2 regions of the Nonomuraea antimicrobica genome follow, and region 1 is predicted to be linked to the other one. Evidence: riboswitches for the same ligand, from Rfam matches in the RefSeq annotation. Region 1 holds a riboswitch; the other holds the start of a gene.
The links. A riboswitch is a leader RNA that binds a small molecule or an ion and turns the genes downstream of it on or off. The one in region 1 is predicted to bind cobalamin.
Positions count from the first base shown of each region.

Region 2: another riboswitch for cobalamin. It lies ahead of cobN (cobaltochelatase subunit CobN); the one in region 1 lies ahead of metE (5-methyltetrahydropteroyltriglutamate--homocysteine S-methyltransferase).

Region 1 is NZ_BAAAZP010000049.1:57,098-64,421, forward strand. It holds gene ABD844_RS13475 (fatty acid desaturase) at 1-211, shown strand, start outside; gene metE (5-methyltetrahydropteroyltriglutamate--homocysteine S-methyltransferase) at 457-2,703, opposite strand; gene metE (5-methyltetrahydropteroyltriglutamate--homocysteine S-methyltransferase) at 2,802-5,129, opposite strand; cobalamin riboswitch at 5,262-5,471, opposite strand; gene ABD844_RS13490 (alpha/beta fold hydrolase) at 5,618-6,508, opposite strand; gene ABD844_RS13495 (winged helix-turn-helix transcriptional regulator) at 6,648-7,004, shown strand.
Region 2 is NZ_BAAAZP010000077.1:114,568-121,891, reverse strand. It holds gene cobN (cobaltochelatase subunit CobN) at 1-3,508, opposite strand, end outside; cobalamin riboswitch at 3,544-3,735, opposite strand; gene cobG (precorrin-3B synthase) at 3,760-4,938, shown strand; gene ABD844_RS20495 (precorrin-8X methylmutase) at 4,935-5,555, shown strand; gene ABD844_RS20490 (precorrin-2 C(20)-methyltransferase) at 5,561-7,054, shown strand; gene ABD844_RS20485 (RNA-guided endonuclease InsQ/TnpB family protein) at 7,103-7,324, opposite strand, start outside.

The sequences.
Region 1 (7,324 bases):
CGTGGCCGGGTCGATGAGCTTTCAGGGCAACCTGATCGACTGGGTGGCCGTCCACCGCCGCCACCACGCCTTCACCGACCGGCCGGGCGACCCGCACTCCCCCTATCAGTACGGCACCGGTCTCGGCGGGCAACTGCGCGGGATTCGTCCTCACGACGCCGTCCCGCTCGGAAGCCCGGTTTCGTGCTCTGAGCAGGCTTTCGCCGCGTGATCAGGCCAGTGGCTCTGACCATCGCGGGGTGTCGGTGAACGCACAGCGCATGGCGGACAACCTGGTGCCGTTCCTGCCGCGCTGATCACGGTGCCGGCACTGATCTCGCTGCTCGCCGAGGATGCCGACGGCGTGACTGACGTGCGGCGCGGGTCCGGTGGCGCTGCTCAGCCGTTCCCGTAGGTGGGCGCGATGTCCTGTGCCGGCAGCGTTGCGGGCGGAGGGAACAGGAACGGTAGTGATCGTCAAGCGGAAAGAGATCTTCTGACATGGTGTGCGGCGGCGACCATGTTGCGCAGAGCGGTTTCGATCTCGGCAGGTTCCCGGGTCCTGAATCCGCAGTCGGGGTTGACCCAGAGCCGGTCGGGTTCGATGGACTGGAGCAGGTGGTGCAGGGCCTGCGCCATCTCGTCGGTGCCAGGAGCGCGGGACGAGCGGCTGTCGTAGACCCCGGGGCCCACGCCGGTGCGGAAGAGGGCTGCGCGGGCGCCGGACAGGGGTTCTGTGCGAGGTCGGGCGGCCTCGACGCTGGTGACGTCGGCGTCGAGGGCGCTGATGGCGGCGAGGACGTCCTGGGACCACGACTGGCAGATGTGGGTGTGGATCTGGGTGGTGTCGGCGACGCCGGAGGTGGCCAGCCGGAACACGCTCGTGGCCCAGGACAGGTAGAAGGCGCGCTCGGCCCGGCGGAGGGGCAGGAGTTCGCGCAGCGCGGGTTCGTCGATCTGGATGATGCCGATGCCGGCCGCTTCGAGGTCGTGGATCTCGTCGCGCAGGGCGAGGGCGAGCTGGCGGGCGATGTCGGCCCGGGGGAGGTCGGTGCGGGCGTACGAGCGGGCCAGCAGCGTGACCGGGCCGGTGAGCACGCCCTTGACCGGACGGTCCGTCCGAGACTGGGCGTAGGTGGCCCAGCGGACCGTCATCGGCACAGGACGGGAGACGTCGCCGTGCAGGATCGGTGGGCGCACGTAGCGGTCGCCGGCCGCCTGTACCCAGCCTTCGGCTGTCAGGGTGAAGCCTCGCAGTTGTTCGGCGAAGTAGCCGACCATGTCGTCGCGCTCGGGTTCGCCGTGGACGAGCACGTCGAGCCCGAGCCGTTCCTGGAAGGCGATGACGCGGTCGATCTCGGCCCGTACGACCTGGTCGTGGGCGGCCTCGTCGATGCGGCCGGCACGCCAGTCGGCCCGGGTACGGCGGACCTCCGCGGACCGGGGGAACGAGCCGATCGTGGTGGTGGGCAGCGGCGGCAGCCCGAAGACTCGCCGCTGGGCCGCGGATCTGACCGGCCACTCCGCCCGGGGGCGGCCGTCGCCCAGTACGTCCACCCGGGCACGCACGCGGTGGTCGGGAGCGTTCATGGCCACGTCACGGCGGGGGACCGCCCGTTCCTGACGGAGGGCCTGGCCGAGCAGGACGACCTCGTCGATCTTCTGCCGGGCGAAGGAGAGCCGGGCGCGCAGGTCCGGCTCCAGATCGGGTTCGGCGTCGAGGTCGAGCGGGACGTGCTGGAGCGAGCAGGACGTGCTCACCACCAGTTCCCCGGCCAGGCCGAGCAGAGACGCGCATGTCGCCAGGGCCCGACGCAGGTCGGTTCGCCAGATGTTGCGGCCGTCCACCACGCCTGCCACCAGTGTGCGCAGCGGCAGCCCGCCGATCGAGGCCAGCGTCCGCAGGTTGCCCGGCCCGGTGACGAAGTCGAGGCCGATCGCCTCCACCGGCGTCCCCGCCAGGACAGCCAGAGCGTCGCCGATGTCGCCGAAAGCGGTGGCCACCAGCAGCCGTGGGCGCGACGGCAGACGGGCGAGCCTGCGGTAGGCGTGTCCGAGCGCGGCCAGCTCGTGCGAGGTGAGATCGGTGGCCAGCACCGGCTCGTCGAGCTGAACCCACTGCGCGCCCGCCCCGCTCAGCCGTTCCAGCAGTTCGGCGTACACCTCGATCAGGTCGTCGAGCAGGTCCAGCGGCCGGAATCCGGCCGACGCGGCGGACAGCAGCAGAAAGGTCAGCGGGCCGACCAGCACGGGCCGGGTCTCCACGCCCAGCGTCCGCGCCTCCAGGTACTCGGCCAGCGGCTTGGACCGTCCCGCCGCCGCCAGCCGGAACCTGGTGTCGCGGCCGACTTCGGGAACGAGGTGGTGGTAACCGGTGCCGAACCACTCGCGCGTCTCCAGTCCGGGCGTCCCGTCTGTGCCCCTGGCCATCGCGAAGTAGGCGTCCAGCCCGTCCAGATGGCGGAAGCGCTCCGGGATGGCGTCGACCAGCAGGGCGGTGTCGAGCACCTGGTCGTAGAAGGAGAAGGTGTTGGAGGGGATCTGTTCGAGACCGGACTCGCGCAGGTCGGTCCAGACCGAGTGGCGCAGCCGGGCGCCCATCTCCAGCAGCCCCGCGGCGTCGAGGCGGCCCGCCCAGTAGTCCTCGGTGGCTCGCTTCAGTTCGAGCCGGGTACCGATCCGGGGGTAGCCGAGTACGGTCGCTCCGGGCACGGGGGCTGTCATGGCTGCTCTTTCTCGTCGTGAAGCGGGCGGGCCGGGATCCGAGCGCGGTCCGGGTCGCGGGCCTGGCAGCCCGGATGGGTGCCAGGCCCGCGCCGGGCTCAGCTCGCCTTGAAGTCGGTCGCCTCGCCGCGGATCTCCCGGGCCGCGGTCACCAGGTTCTCCAGCGAGGCCCGTACCTCGGGCCAGCCGCGGGTCTTCAGCCCGCAGTCGGGGTTGGCCCACAGCCGGTCGGCGGGGATCGCGTCGAGCCCCTTGCGCAGCAGCGAGGTGACCTCCGCCACGCTGGGCACGCGCGGGGAGTGGATGTCGTAGACGCCTGGGCCGACCTCGCGCGGGTAGCCGGCCTCGGCCAGCTCGTGGGCGACCTGCATGTGCGAGCGGGCGGCCTCCAGGCTGATCACGTCGGCGTCGAGGTCGTCGATGGCGGCCAGGATCTCACCGAACTCCGCGTAGCACATGTGCGTGTGGATCTGCGTCTCCGACCGCACCACAGCCGTGGCCAGCCGGAACGCCTCGGTCGCCCACGCCAGGTAGGCGGTCCTGTCGGCGGCGCGCAGCGGGAGCGTCTCACGCAGCGCGGGCTCGTCCACCTGGATCACCCCGGTCCCGGCGGTCTCCAGGTCGGCGACCTCGTCGCGCAGGGCGAGGGCCACCTGGCGGGCGGTGTCGGCGAGCGGCTGGTCATCGCGGACGAACGACCAGGCAAGCATGGTGACCGGGCCGGTGAGCATGCCCTTGACCGGGCGGCTGGTCTGCGACTGGGCGTAGGTGGTCCAGCGCAGCGTCATGGGCTCGGGACGGGAGATGTCGCCGGCCAGGATCGGCGGGCGCACGTAGCGGCTGCCGTAGGACTGGACCCAGCCGTGCTGGGTGGCGACATAGCCGTCGAGCTGCTCGGCGAAGTACTGGACCATGTCGTTGCGCTCGGGCTCGCCGTGCACCAGCACGTCCAGCCCGGCCTCCTCCTGGAAGGCCAGCACGGCGCGGATCTCCGCTTCCATGCGCTCGTCGTAGGCGGCCTGGTCGATGCGGCCGGCCCGCAGATCGGCGCGGGCGGTGCGCAGCTCGCTCGTCTGCGGGAACGAGCCGATCGTGGTCGTGGGCACCGGCGGGAGGCCCAGCCGGGTGCGCTGGGCCTCGGTCCGCTCGGCGTACGGCTGGGCGCGGCGGGTATCGGCGGCGGTGACGGCCTCGGCGCGGGCCCGTACGGACGGGACCCGGGTGAGCGGCGAGGTGGCCCGCGACCGCAGGGCGGCCTGGTTGGCGGCCAGCTCACCGGAGATATCGTCACCGGCGAGGCCGCGGGCGAGGGTGACGATCTCCGCGGTCTTCTGGCGGGCGAAGGCGAGCCAGCGTGCCACCTCGGGGTCGATCTCGGTCTCGAGTGCGGCGTCGTAAGGGACGTGCAGGAGGGAGCAGGAGGCGGCCACGTCCACCCGGGCGGCGAGGTCGCGCAGCGCGGTGAGCGTGGTCAGCGACCTCTCCAGGTCGTTGATCCAGATGTTGCGGCCGTCCACGACTCCGGCGACCAGCCGCCTTCCCGGGAGGCCGCCGAGGGCGGTCAGGTCGTCCAGGTTCGTCGCGGCGGGGCCGGTGAAGTCGAGCCCGAGGCCGTCGACGGGCGCGTCGGCGAGCACCGGCAGGGCCTCGCCGAGCCGGTCGAAGTAGGTCGCGACGAGGAGCTTGGGCCGCTGGGTCAGCCCGCCGAGGTACCGGTAGGCGGTGGCGACGGCGTCGAGCACGGCCCGGGGCCGGTCCTGCACCAGGGCGGGCTCGTCGAGCTGGACCCAGGTGGCGCCGGCGGACCGGAGCGCGGCCAGCACGTCGGCGTAGACGGGCAGCAGCCGCTCCAGCAGGCTGAGCGGCTCGAAGGCGGGGTCGACGCCTGGGGCGGGCTTGGCCAGCAGGAGGTAGGTGACCGGGCCGACCAGGACCGGACGCGCCTCCAGGTCCAGGGCGAGGGCCTCGCGCAGCTCGCCGAGCTGCTTGGCCGGGTCGGCGGTGAAGGTGGTGCCGGGGCCGAGTTCGGGCACCAGGTAGTGGTAGTTGGTGTCGAACCACTTGGTCATCTCCAGCGGCGCGACGTCCTGGGTGCCGCGCGCCATGGCGAAGTACCCGTCGAGCGGGTCGGCCTCGACGGCGGCGCGGTGCCGTTCGGGGATGGCGCCGACCATGACGGTGGTGTCCAGCACGTGGTCGTACAGCGAGAAGTCGCCGGTCGGTACCTCGGCGACACCGGCGTCGGCCAGGCGGCGCCAGTTGTCGCGGCGCAGCGTCTCGGACGTGGAGCCCAGCTCGGCCGCGGTGACGCGGCCGGCCCAGTAGCCCTCGACGGCCTTCTTCAGCTCCCGGTCCGGACCCTGACGCGGGTAGCCGTACACGGTGGCGGCAGGGATGGCGCTGGGGGTGGCAGGAGTTTCGGCCACGGAACTCTCCTTCGCGAGTCACGAGAGACCTCGACGGATCCCCGGAGCGAAGGCGCGACCGCAGCGCGGGCATGGGCACGTGCCTGCGGGTCCGCCCGGCCCGCCCTCGAGGCCGTCGACGTCGCCGCGCGCTGGTGCGCGCGGGCAGTGGCAGGTCTTCGGACTCGTGGGCGTCCTGCTCGCTCCTACTGGCCGTCGCTTCCCCGGCCTCAAGAGGCCGAGTGCTGGTGACGGCGGTCGTTCCCACTCACCGCTGCGGGGCAGTCCCGGACTCACACCGGGTTCCCTCTTACGACGCGCCTGCCTGGCGGGCAGGGCGAACCAACTGCAAGGGCCACACTAGAGCCGAAACGCATCTCACGCGACAACGGGTCCCGTGCGTGAGTCGGGATGATCTAGTGATCGGCCAGGTCGTGACCGTTCAGATCGCGAACCTTGCCGGATCAGTGCCCGATCTCTCGGGCTTTGATCCGGCACCCGGGCGTCGATCAGACTGCCTTCTTCAGGAACTGCAGGACGCGGGCGTTGTAGGCATCGGGCTTTTCGGCGGGGACGATATGGCCGGCGCCCTGAATGAAGTCGGTCTCAGAACCGTCGGCCAGGCTCTCACGGATGGCGGTCAGGGACGCCTCGTCCATGGAGACGCTCTGGTCGGCGGTGCCGTGCAGGTAGAGCGTGGGCTGGGTGGGGAGCGCGCCCCACAGCGCCATGTGGGCGGCCTCCCATTCGGGGGTGCCCATCACCTTCGGGCCGAAGTTCATCCGGTAAAGGTCCAAGGCAGCCCGCAGGCGGGCCGGTTCGTTCAGGGCCTTGCGGACCGCTTCGAAGTCCTCGGTGGCGTCGTAGCTGGGTGCGGTCCACTTGTCCTGCATGACCTGCCTCAGCCAGGCCATGTCGTTGGCGGCAACGATCGTTTCGGCCATGTCCATCTGGAAGAACCAGAAGTGGTTGAGCCGCTCGATGCCCTCATAGGTGCTGGCGTAGTTGGCGAAGAACCACAGCGGTGGGACGTCGCTGATGACCACCTTCGACCAGCGCTCGGGTGCGGTGGTGGCGGCGGCCCAGGCGGTGGCGGCGCCCCAGTCGTGGCCGATCAGGACCGCGTCGCTGCCGCCGCCGAGCGCCTGGTGTATGGCATTGGCGTCGGAGACCAGGTCGACCAGCAGCATGCTGCCGTCGGCCGGCAGGGCTGAGGGGGCAAAGCCCCGGATGTTCGGGGCGACGGCCCGGTAGCCGGCCGCGGCCAGCGCCGGGATCAGGTGCCGGTAGGTTGCCTCGCCGGATTCGGGGAAGCCGTGGAGCAACAGCGCCAGCGGACCCTCGCCCTCTTCGACGTAGGCGATTTGGATACCGTTGACGGTCACGGAACCGTGCTGCATTGCGCGATCTCCTTGCAGGTTGATGGCCTCGGAGCTGCCTCCGGGCCGAACACGCACGATCCTCACAGCTTGCCAACCACTCGACAAGTACCTACTATTTTGTAAGGTACTGACCTTTTTCTCAGTGAATGGGTGTGCGATGAAGAAGACGAGCTACTCGTGCGGCCTCGACGCCGCCGTCGACGTGGTCGGCGGCAAGTGGAAGGCGCTGATCCTTTGGGCGCTGCATCACGAGCCGATGCGGTTCGGCGAGCTGCGCCGTCAGGTCCCGGGCATCAGTGAGAAGATGCTGATCCAGCAGCTGCGCGAGATGGAGCATTGCGGCCTGGTCCATCGCGAGGTCTACCAGCAGGTCCCACCCAAGGTGGAGTATTCACTCACCGAGTTCGGCCGGTCGTTGAACACCGCGCTGATCCCGCTGGGCGAATGGGGCGAGAAGCACATGCAGACCATCGAGGCCATCCAAGCTGCCGATGGCGCTTCCAGCGTTGCCTGACCAGATTGCCGCGCCGTCTCCGCGGGCCGCTACCCAGATCGAGCACGTCCAAAGTGTCCGCATCCGGGCAGCGAGCCTGTCTACCAACAGGCCCATTTTCACGTGGGCCGACCGTCGCTGATGCGGTTCTTCCTCGGCAACTTGAATGGTCGCGGGCATTCGTCTCGGGAAAACCTTCGAACTCGGCCCTCAGCCTGGGGGACTCCGAGCAGGCGTGCTCGGCCGACTCGACCGGCACCGTCGCGCGCACCCAGCCGCGCTCGTCGGGCTCGGTGGCGGTCTCCTCCACCGCCCGCACCACGGCGTGCCGTGTACCGGGG
Region 2 (7,324 bases), on a different contig from region 1:
TCCAGTCGGCGACCACGCCGGTGGTGGCGTCGTAGCCGAACAGGTAGTCGACGGTGGCGGCCAGCTCGAAGGCGCCCTTGTAGCCGTGGCGGCGCATGGCGGCCAGCCAGCGCGGGTTGACCACCCGCGCCCGGAAGATCCGTGAGGTCTCCTCCGACAGCGTACGGGTGCGTACGGCGTCGGGGCGGGTGCTGTCGCCGACGTACGCGGCCGGGGCCTTGCCCGTGAGCGCGCGGACGGTGGCGACCATGCCGCCGTGGTACTGGAAGTAGTCGTCGGAGTCGGCGATGTCGTGCTCGCGGGTGTCGACGTTCTTGGCGGCGACGGCGATCCGGCGGTAGGCGTCCTCCATCTGCGGGCGGGCGGCGACGCCGTCGAGGTCGCGGCCGTAGGCGTAGCCGCCCCACACCGCGTACACCTCGGCCAGGTCGGCGTCGTCGCGCCAGTTGCGGCTGTCGATGAGCGGCAGCAGCCCGGCGCCGTACGCGCCGGGGGCCGAGCCGAAGATCCGCATGGTCGCCCGGCGCTCGTCGCCGCCGGTCGCGGTCACGTGGGCGCGTACGTAGTTGTCCTCGTCCGGCTCGTCCAGGCCCGCGGCGAGCCGTACGGCGTCGTCGAGCATGCTCACCACGTGCGGGAACGCGTCGCGGAAGAACCCGCTGATGCGGACCGTCACGTCGATGCGCGGGCGGCCCAGCTCGGCGAGGGGGATCGGCTCCAGGCGGGTGACCCGGCGCGACGCCTCATCCCATTCCGGGCGGATGCCGAGCAGCGCCAGGACCTCGGCCACGTCGTCACCCGCCGTACGCATGGCGCTGGTGCCCCAGACCGACAGCCCGACCGAGCGCGGCCACTCGCCGGTGTCGGCGCGGTAGCGCGTCAGCAGGGAGTCGGCCATGGCCTGGCCGGTCTCCCAGGCCAGGCGGCTGGGCACCGCGCGGGGATCGACGGAGTAGAAGTTGCGGCCGGTCGGCAGCACGTTCACCAGGCCGCGCAGCGGGGAGCCGCTGGGCCCGGCCGGGACGTAGCCGCCGTCCAGGGCGTGCAGGACGTGGTCCAGCTCGTCGGTGGTGCGGGCCAGGCGCGGCACCATCTCGGTGGCGGCGAAGCGGAGCACCCGCTCGACCTTTTCCCGCGGAAGGTCCCCGCGCTCCTGCGGGAAGTCCCCGCGCTCCTCCTGCGGAAGGTCTCCGCGCTCCTGCGGGAGGTACCCGGGTTCCTGCGGAAGGTCCCCGAGTTCCCGCGGAGGGTCCCCGAGGACGGCACGGGCCACCTCCGCCGCCGCGTCCACCGCCCAGCCGCGCTCCTCCATGCCCTCCACCAGCGCCCGCGCCGTGGCCTCCGCCCGGTCGACCGCCCCCAGGGCCGCCGTGCCGTCCTCGGCCAGCCCCAGTGCCTCGCGCAACCCGGGCAGCGTCTCCCTGCCCGACCACATCTGCCGGGCCCGCAGCATCGCCAGCACCAGATCCACCCGTACCTGCCCGACCGGCGCCTGCCCGAGCACGTGCAGGCCGTCGCGGATCTGCATGTCCTTCACCTCGCACAGCCAGCCGTCCACGTGCAGGATGAGGTCGTCGAACTCGCTGTCGTGCGGCCGATCGGTCAGCCCGAGGTCGTGGTCCAGCCGGGCGGCCTGGATCAGCGTCCAGATCTGGGCCCTGATCGCGGGCAGCTTGGCCGGGTCCATGGCGGCGATCGTGGCGTGCTCGTCCAGGAGCTGTTCCAGGCGGGCGATGTCGCCGTAGGTGTCGGCGCGGGCCATCGGCGGCACCAGGTGGTCCACCAGCACGGCGTGCGCCCGCCGCTTGGCCTGGGTGCCCTCTCCCGGGTCGTTCACGAGGAAGGGGTAGATCAGCGGCAGGTCGCCGAGTGCGGCGTCCGTGCCGCAGGCGGCCGACATGCCTGCCGACTTTCCGGGCAGCCACTCCAGGTTGCCGTGCTTGCCGACGTGCACCATCGCGTGCGCGCCGAAGTCGGCCGACAGCCAGCGGTAGGCGGCCAGGTAGTGGTGGCTGGGCGGCAGGTCGGGGTCGTGGTAGATGGCGATCGGGTTCTCGCCGAAGCCGCGCGGCGGCTGCACCATCACGACCAGGTTTCCGGCCCGCAGTGCGGCCAGGACGATGTCCTTCCCGTGGTCGCCCTCGTGGACGAACAGCTCCCCCGGCGGCGGCCCCCAGTGCCGCTCCACCTGCTCGCGCAGCTCCGCGGGCAGCGTACGGTACCAGCGCTCATAGGAGTCGGCGGAGATGCGCACCGGGTTGCCCGCCAGGTGCTCCTCGGTCAGCCAGTCCTGGTCCTGCCCACCGGCGGCGATCAGGGCGTGGATGAGCGCGTCGCCGTCCTGCTCGGCCGCGCCGGGGAACACGCCGGGGAACCCGTCGCCCAGGTCGTAGCCCGCCTCGGCGAGCCGGGCCAGCAGCCGGACGGTGCTGGCGGGCGTGTCCAGCCCGACGGCGTTGCCGACCCGCGAGTGCTTGGTCGGGTACGCCGACAGCATCACGACCAGCCGCCGCCGCGCCGGAGGGGTGTGCCGGAGCAGGCCGTGGCGTACGGCGATGCCCGCCACCCTGGCGGCCCGCTCGGGGTCGGCGACGTAGACGGTCAGCCCGTCCCTGTCGACCTCCTTGAACGAGAACGGCACCGTGATGATCCGCCCGTCGAACTCCGGGATCGCCACCTGCGAGGCGGCGTCCAGCGGCGACAGCCCGTCGTCGTTCTCCTCCCAAGCCCGCCTGGACGTGGTCAGGCAGAGCCCCTGCAAAATGGGCACGTCGAGGGCCGCCAGCGCGCCCACGTCCCATGCCTCGTCGTCGCCGCCCGCGCCGGCGGTGGCCGGGCGCGAGCCGCCCGCCGCGAGCACGGTGACGACCAGCGCGTCCGCCGTGCGCAGGGTGTCGAGCAGCTCCGGCTCCGCCGTACGCAGGGAGGAGCAGAAGATCGGCAGCGCCTGCCCGCCCGCGTCCTCGACGGCGGCGCACAGCGTCTCGACGAACGCGGTGTTGCCCGCCATGTGGTGCGCCCGGTAGTAGAGCACCCCCACCACCGGACCGCTCTGCGACCGGGCGGGACGCTCCAGCCGTCCCCAGGAGGGCGCCGCCGCGGGCGGCTCGAACCCGTGACCGGTCAGCTGGACCGTGTCGGACAGGAACGCGTGCAACTGCGCCAGGTTGCCCGCTCCGCCGTGCGCCAGGTAGGCGTGCGCCTCGGCGCAGACCCCGCCGCTGACCGTGGACAGCTCCATCAGCTCGGCGTCGGGCGCCTGCTCCCCGCCCAGCACCACCACCGGACGCGACCCGGCCAGCAGCGCGTCGAGGCCCTCCTCCCAGGCCCTGCGCCCGCCCAGCAGGCGTACCACGACGAGGTCCGCTCCGGCCACCAGACCGGGGACGTCCTCGGCCGTCAGCCGGGCCGGATTGCCCAGCCGGTAGCCCGCGCCACTGGCGCGCGCGCTCAGCAGGTCGGTGTCGGAGGTGGAGAGCAGCAGGACGGTACGGCGGTCGCCAGGCACGACGCATTCCTCCCTCGGGGTCCTCGCCCCAGTCGTGGGTGACGCGACGGCCGGAGTCTCCTGGCTCCCGGATCAACGCTCACCCCGGCCTTCCCACCCGTCGCCGGGCAGTGGCCTCGTGGTGGGGTTCGCTCCCCGGTCACAGTGGCGGGACCGCGCCGGTTTCGCACCGGCTTCCTCCCATTGCCATCGCCTACTGCGAAGCTTACGGCAGGAGCGACGACCCCATAAGTGGCGTTACGCTCCTCATCGTGCCCATAGCTGACTTTTCCGGACGCGTGCGTCCCGACGCCTGTCCGGGGGCGCTCCAGGTGCACGAGGCCGCCGACGGACCGCTGGCCCGCGTCCGCCTGCCCGGCGGCGCGGTCTCCGTCGCGCAGCTCCACGAGCTGGCCTCGTGCGCGGCCGAGCTGGGCACGGGCGTGCTCGAATTGACGTCGCGAGCGAACGTGCAGGTGAGAGGGCTGAGCCGGCCCGAGGTCTTCGCCGGGCGGATCGCCTCGGTGGGCCTGCTGCCGTCGCCCGCGCACGAGCGGGTGCGCAACATCGTGGCCTCCCCGCTGAGCGGGCGCGGGCCGGTTGGGCTGCTGGACGTGCTCGCGCCGGCGGACGCCCTCGACCGTGCGCTGTGCGCGCGTCCCCGGCTGGCCGGGTTACCGGGGCGGTTCCTGTTCGCCCTGGACGACGGCACGGGCGACGTGATCGGGCTCGGCGCGGACGTCACGTTCGCGGCGACGGGGCCGCGTGACGGGCGGTTGCTGCTGGCCGGGACGGACACCGGGCTGACCACCGGCCCCGGCTCGGCGATCCCGCTCATGATCCGCGCCGCCGAGGCGTTCCTCGACGAGCGGCCCGGCGACGCTCCCCGCGCCTGGCGCGTCCACGAGCTGGCGAACGGCCCCGCCCGGATCACCGCCCGCCTGCGCGGCGACACCCCGCCCCCGGCCAGCAGTCTCCCCGGTCTGCGGCCACCCGCCGCCATCGGCGGGCGGCGGGCGGGGCGGGTCGCCCAGTGGGACGGCCGGGTGGCGGTCGAGGCCGTGGTGCCGCTCGGCCGGTTGACGCCCGCCCAGGCCAGGACGCTCGCGGACGCCGGTCACCCCGTCCGCCTGACCCCCTGGCGGACCGCCGTGCTGCTGGACCTCTCCCCCGCCGAGGCGGACCGGGCCACGAAGGCACTCGACGCCGCGGGCCTCGTCACCGACCCGGACTCCCCGTGGTCCGCGGTCACCGCCTGCACCGGACGTCCCGGCTGCGCGAAGGCGCTCGCGGACGTGCGGGCGGACGCGCGGCGCTGGGTGGAGAGCCTGGCGGGCGTCCCCGGGACACCCGTCCACTGGGCCGGTTGCGAGCGGCGCTGCGGTCTGCCGCGCGGCCGGGTCGTCCAGATGATCGCAACCACTGACGGATACGAGGAACGCCAGGAGTGACCGACTACCTCCGCGACGGCGCCGAGATCTACCGGCGCTCGTTCGCGACCATCCGCGCCGAGACCGACCTCACGGGCATGCCGCCCGAGGTGGCCCAGGTGGCGGTGCGCATGATCCACGCCTGCGGCATGACCGACCTGGTCACCGACCTGGCCTGGTCGCCTTCGGTGGTCGCGCGGGCCCGCGCGGCCCTGCGCGGCGGCGCCCCGGTGCTGTGCGACGCCATGATGGTCGCCTCCGGCGTGACCAGGCGCAGGCTGCCCGCGGACAACGAGGTGTTGTGCACGCTGGGCGACCCCCGCGTGCCCGAGCTGGCCGAACGGCTCGGCACCACCCGCAGCGCCGCCGCCCTGGAGCTGTGGCGCGACCGGCTCGACGGCGCGGTGGTGGCGATCGGGAACGCGCCGACCGCCCTGTTCCGGCTCCTGGAGCTGGTCGCCGCGGGATCGGGACGACCGGCCGCCGTGCTCGGCATCCCCGTCGGGTTCATCGGGGCGGCCGAGTCCAAGCAGGCGCTGGCGGACAGCGACCTGGAGTACCTGGTGGTGCACGGCCGTCGCGGCGGCAGTGCGATGACGGCGGCGGCGGTCAACGCCATCGCCAGCGAGACGGAGTGAGCGCGATGACAGGACGCCTGTACGGGGTCGGCCTCGGCCCCGGTGACCCCGAGCTGGTCACGGTCAGGACGGCCCGACTGATCGGCGAGGCCGACGTGATCGCGTACCACGCCGCCAGGCACGGCCGCAGCATCGCCCGTTCGATCGCCCTGCCGTACATGCGCGCGGGACAGGTCGAGGAGCTGCTGCTCTACCCGCTGACCACGGAGACCACCGACCACCCCGGCGGCTACCAGGGCGCGCTCGACGACTTCTACGCCGACTGCGCCGAGCGGCTGGCCGCCCACCTGGACGCCGGCCGGACGGTGGTCGTGCTGGCCGAGGGCGATCCGCTCTTCTACGGCTCGTACATGCACCTGCACAAGCGCCTGGCCCATCGCTACCCGACCGAGGTGGTGCCCGGCGTCACCTCGGTCAGCGCCGCCTCCGCCGTGCTGGGGCGTCCGCTGGTGGAACGGGACGAGGTGCTGACCGTCCTGCCCGGTACGCTGCCCGCGCAGGTGCTGGCGGAACGGCTGCGCGACACCGACTCCGCCGCCGTGCTCAAGCTGGGCAGGACCTTCGAGAAGGTCCGCGACGCCCTGGCCGAGGCGGGCCGCCTCGACGACGCCTGGTACGTCGAGCGCGCCACCATGGACGCCGAGCGGGTCGCGCCGCTCAAGGACGTGGACCCGGGCGGGGTCCCGTACTTCTCGCTGGCCCTGCTCGCCAGCCCGGCCGAGCGCACGTTCGTCCCCGAACGGCCGGTGGCCGAGGGGCGGGGTGAGGTGGCCGTGGTCGGCCTGGGCCCGGCCGGGCGGCCGTGGCTGACCCCGGAGGCACAGGAGGCGCTGGCGGCGGCGACGGACCTCGTCGGGTACGGCCCGTACGTGGACCGCGTGGCCCCCAACCCGCGCCAGCGCCGCCACCGTACCGACAACCGGGTCGAGGCCGAACGCGCCAGGCACGCGCTGGAGCTGGCCCGCGACGGCGCCCGCGTGGCGGTGGTGTCGTCTGGCGATCCGGGCGTGTTCGCCATGGCCAGCGCCGTGCTCGAAGCCGCGGCCGACTTCCCCGGGGTGCCGGTCCGGGTCGTCCCCGGGCTGACCGCCGCCCAGGCGGTGGCCGCCAGGGCGGGCGCGCCGCTCGGCCACGACTACTGCGTGCTGTCGCTGTCCGACCTGCTCAAGCCGTGGGACGTGGTGGCCGGCCGGCTCACCGCCGCCGCGCGGGCGGACCTGGTGCTGGCGATCTACAACCCGGCCTCGCGCAGCCGTACGTGGCAGGTCGCCGCGGCCCGGGACCTGCTGCTGGAGCACCGCGCACCGGCCACTCCCGTGGTGATCGGCCGCGACGTCGGCGGCCCGGAGGAGAGCGTCACCGTCACCACGCTCGGCGAGCTGGACCCGGCGCGGGTGGACATGCGCTGCCTGCTGATCGTCGGCTCCTCCACGACCCGCGTCGCGGAGAACGGCGTCGTCTACACCCCTCGCCGCTACCCGTCAACGACTCGGGCCTGAACTGAAGGCCCGAGCTTGCAGCTCCTCGTCCTGACTGGAGGTCAGGTGTCAGGCCGCGTTCGGCTGGTTGACAGCAGCCCAGCCCACCACACCGCGTGAGGCGATGTTGAGGGCTGCGTTGACGTCGGCGTGCTCAGCGAAGCCGCACGACGTACAGGCGAAGGTTTCCTGGTTGGGCCGGTTGCGTCTGTCGATGTGGCCGCAACGGCTGCACCCTTGCGAGGTGTAGGCGGGGTCCACGTAGACCAGAGCGACACCGGCGCGTGCCGC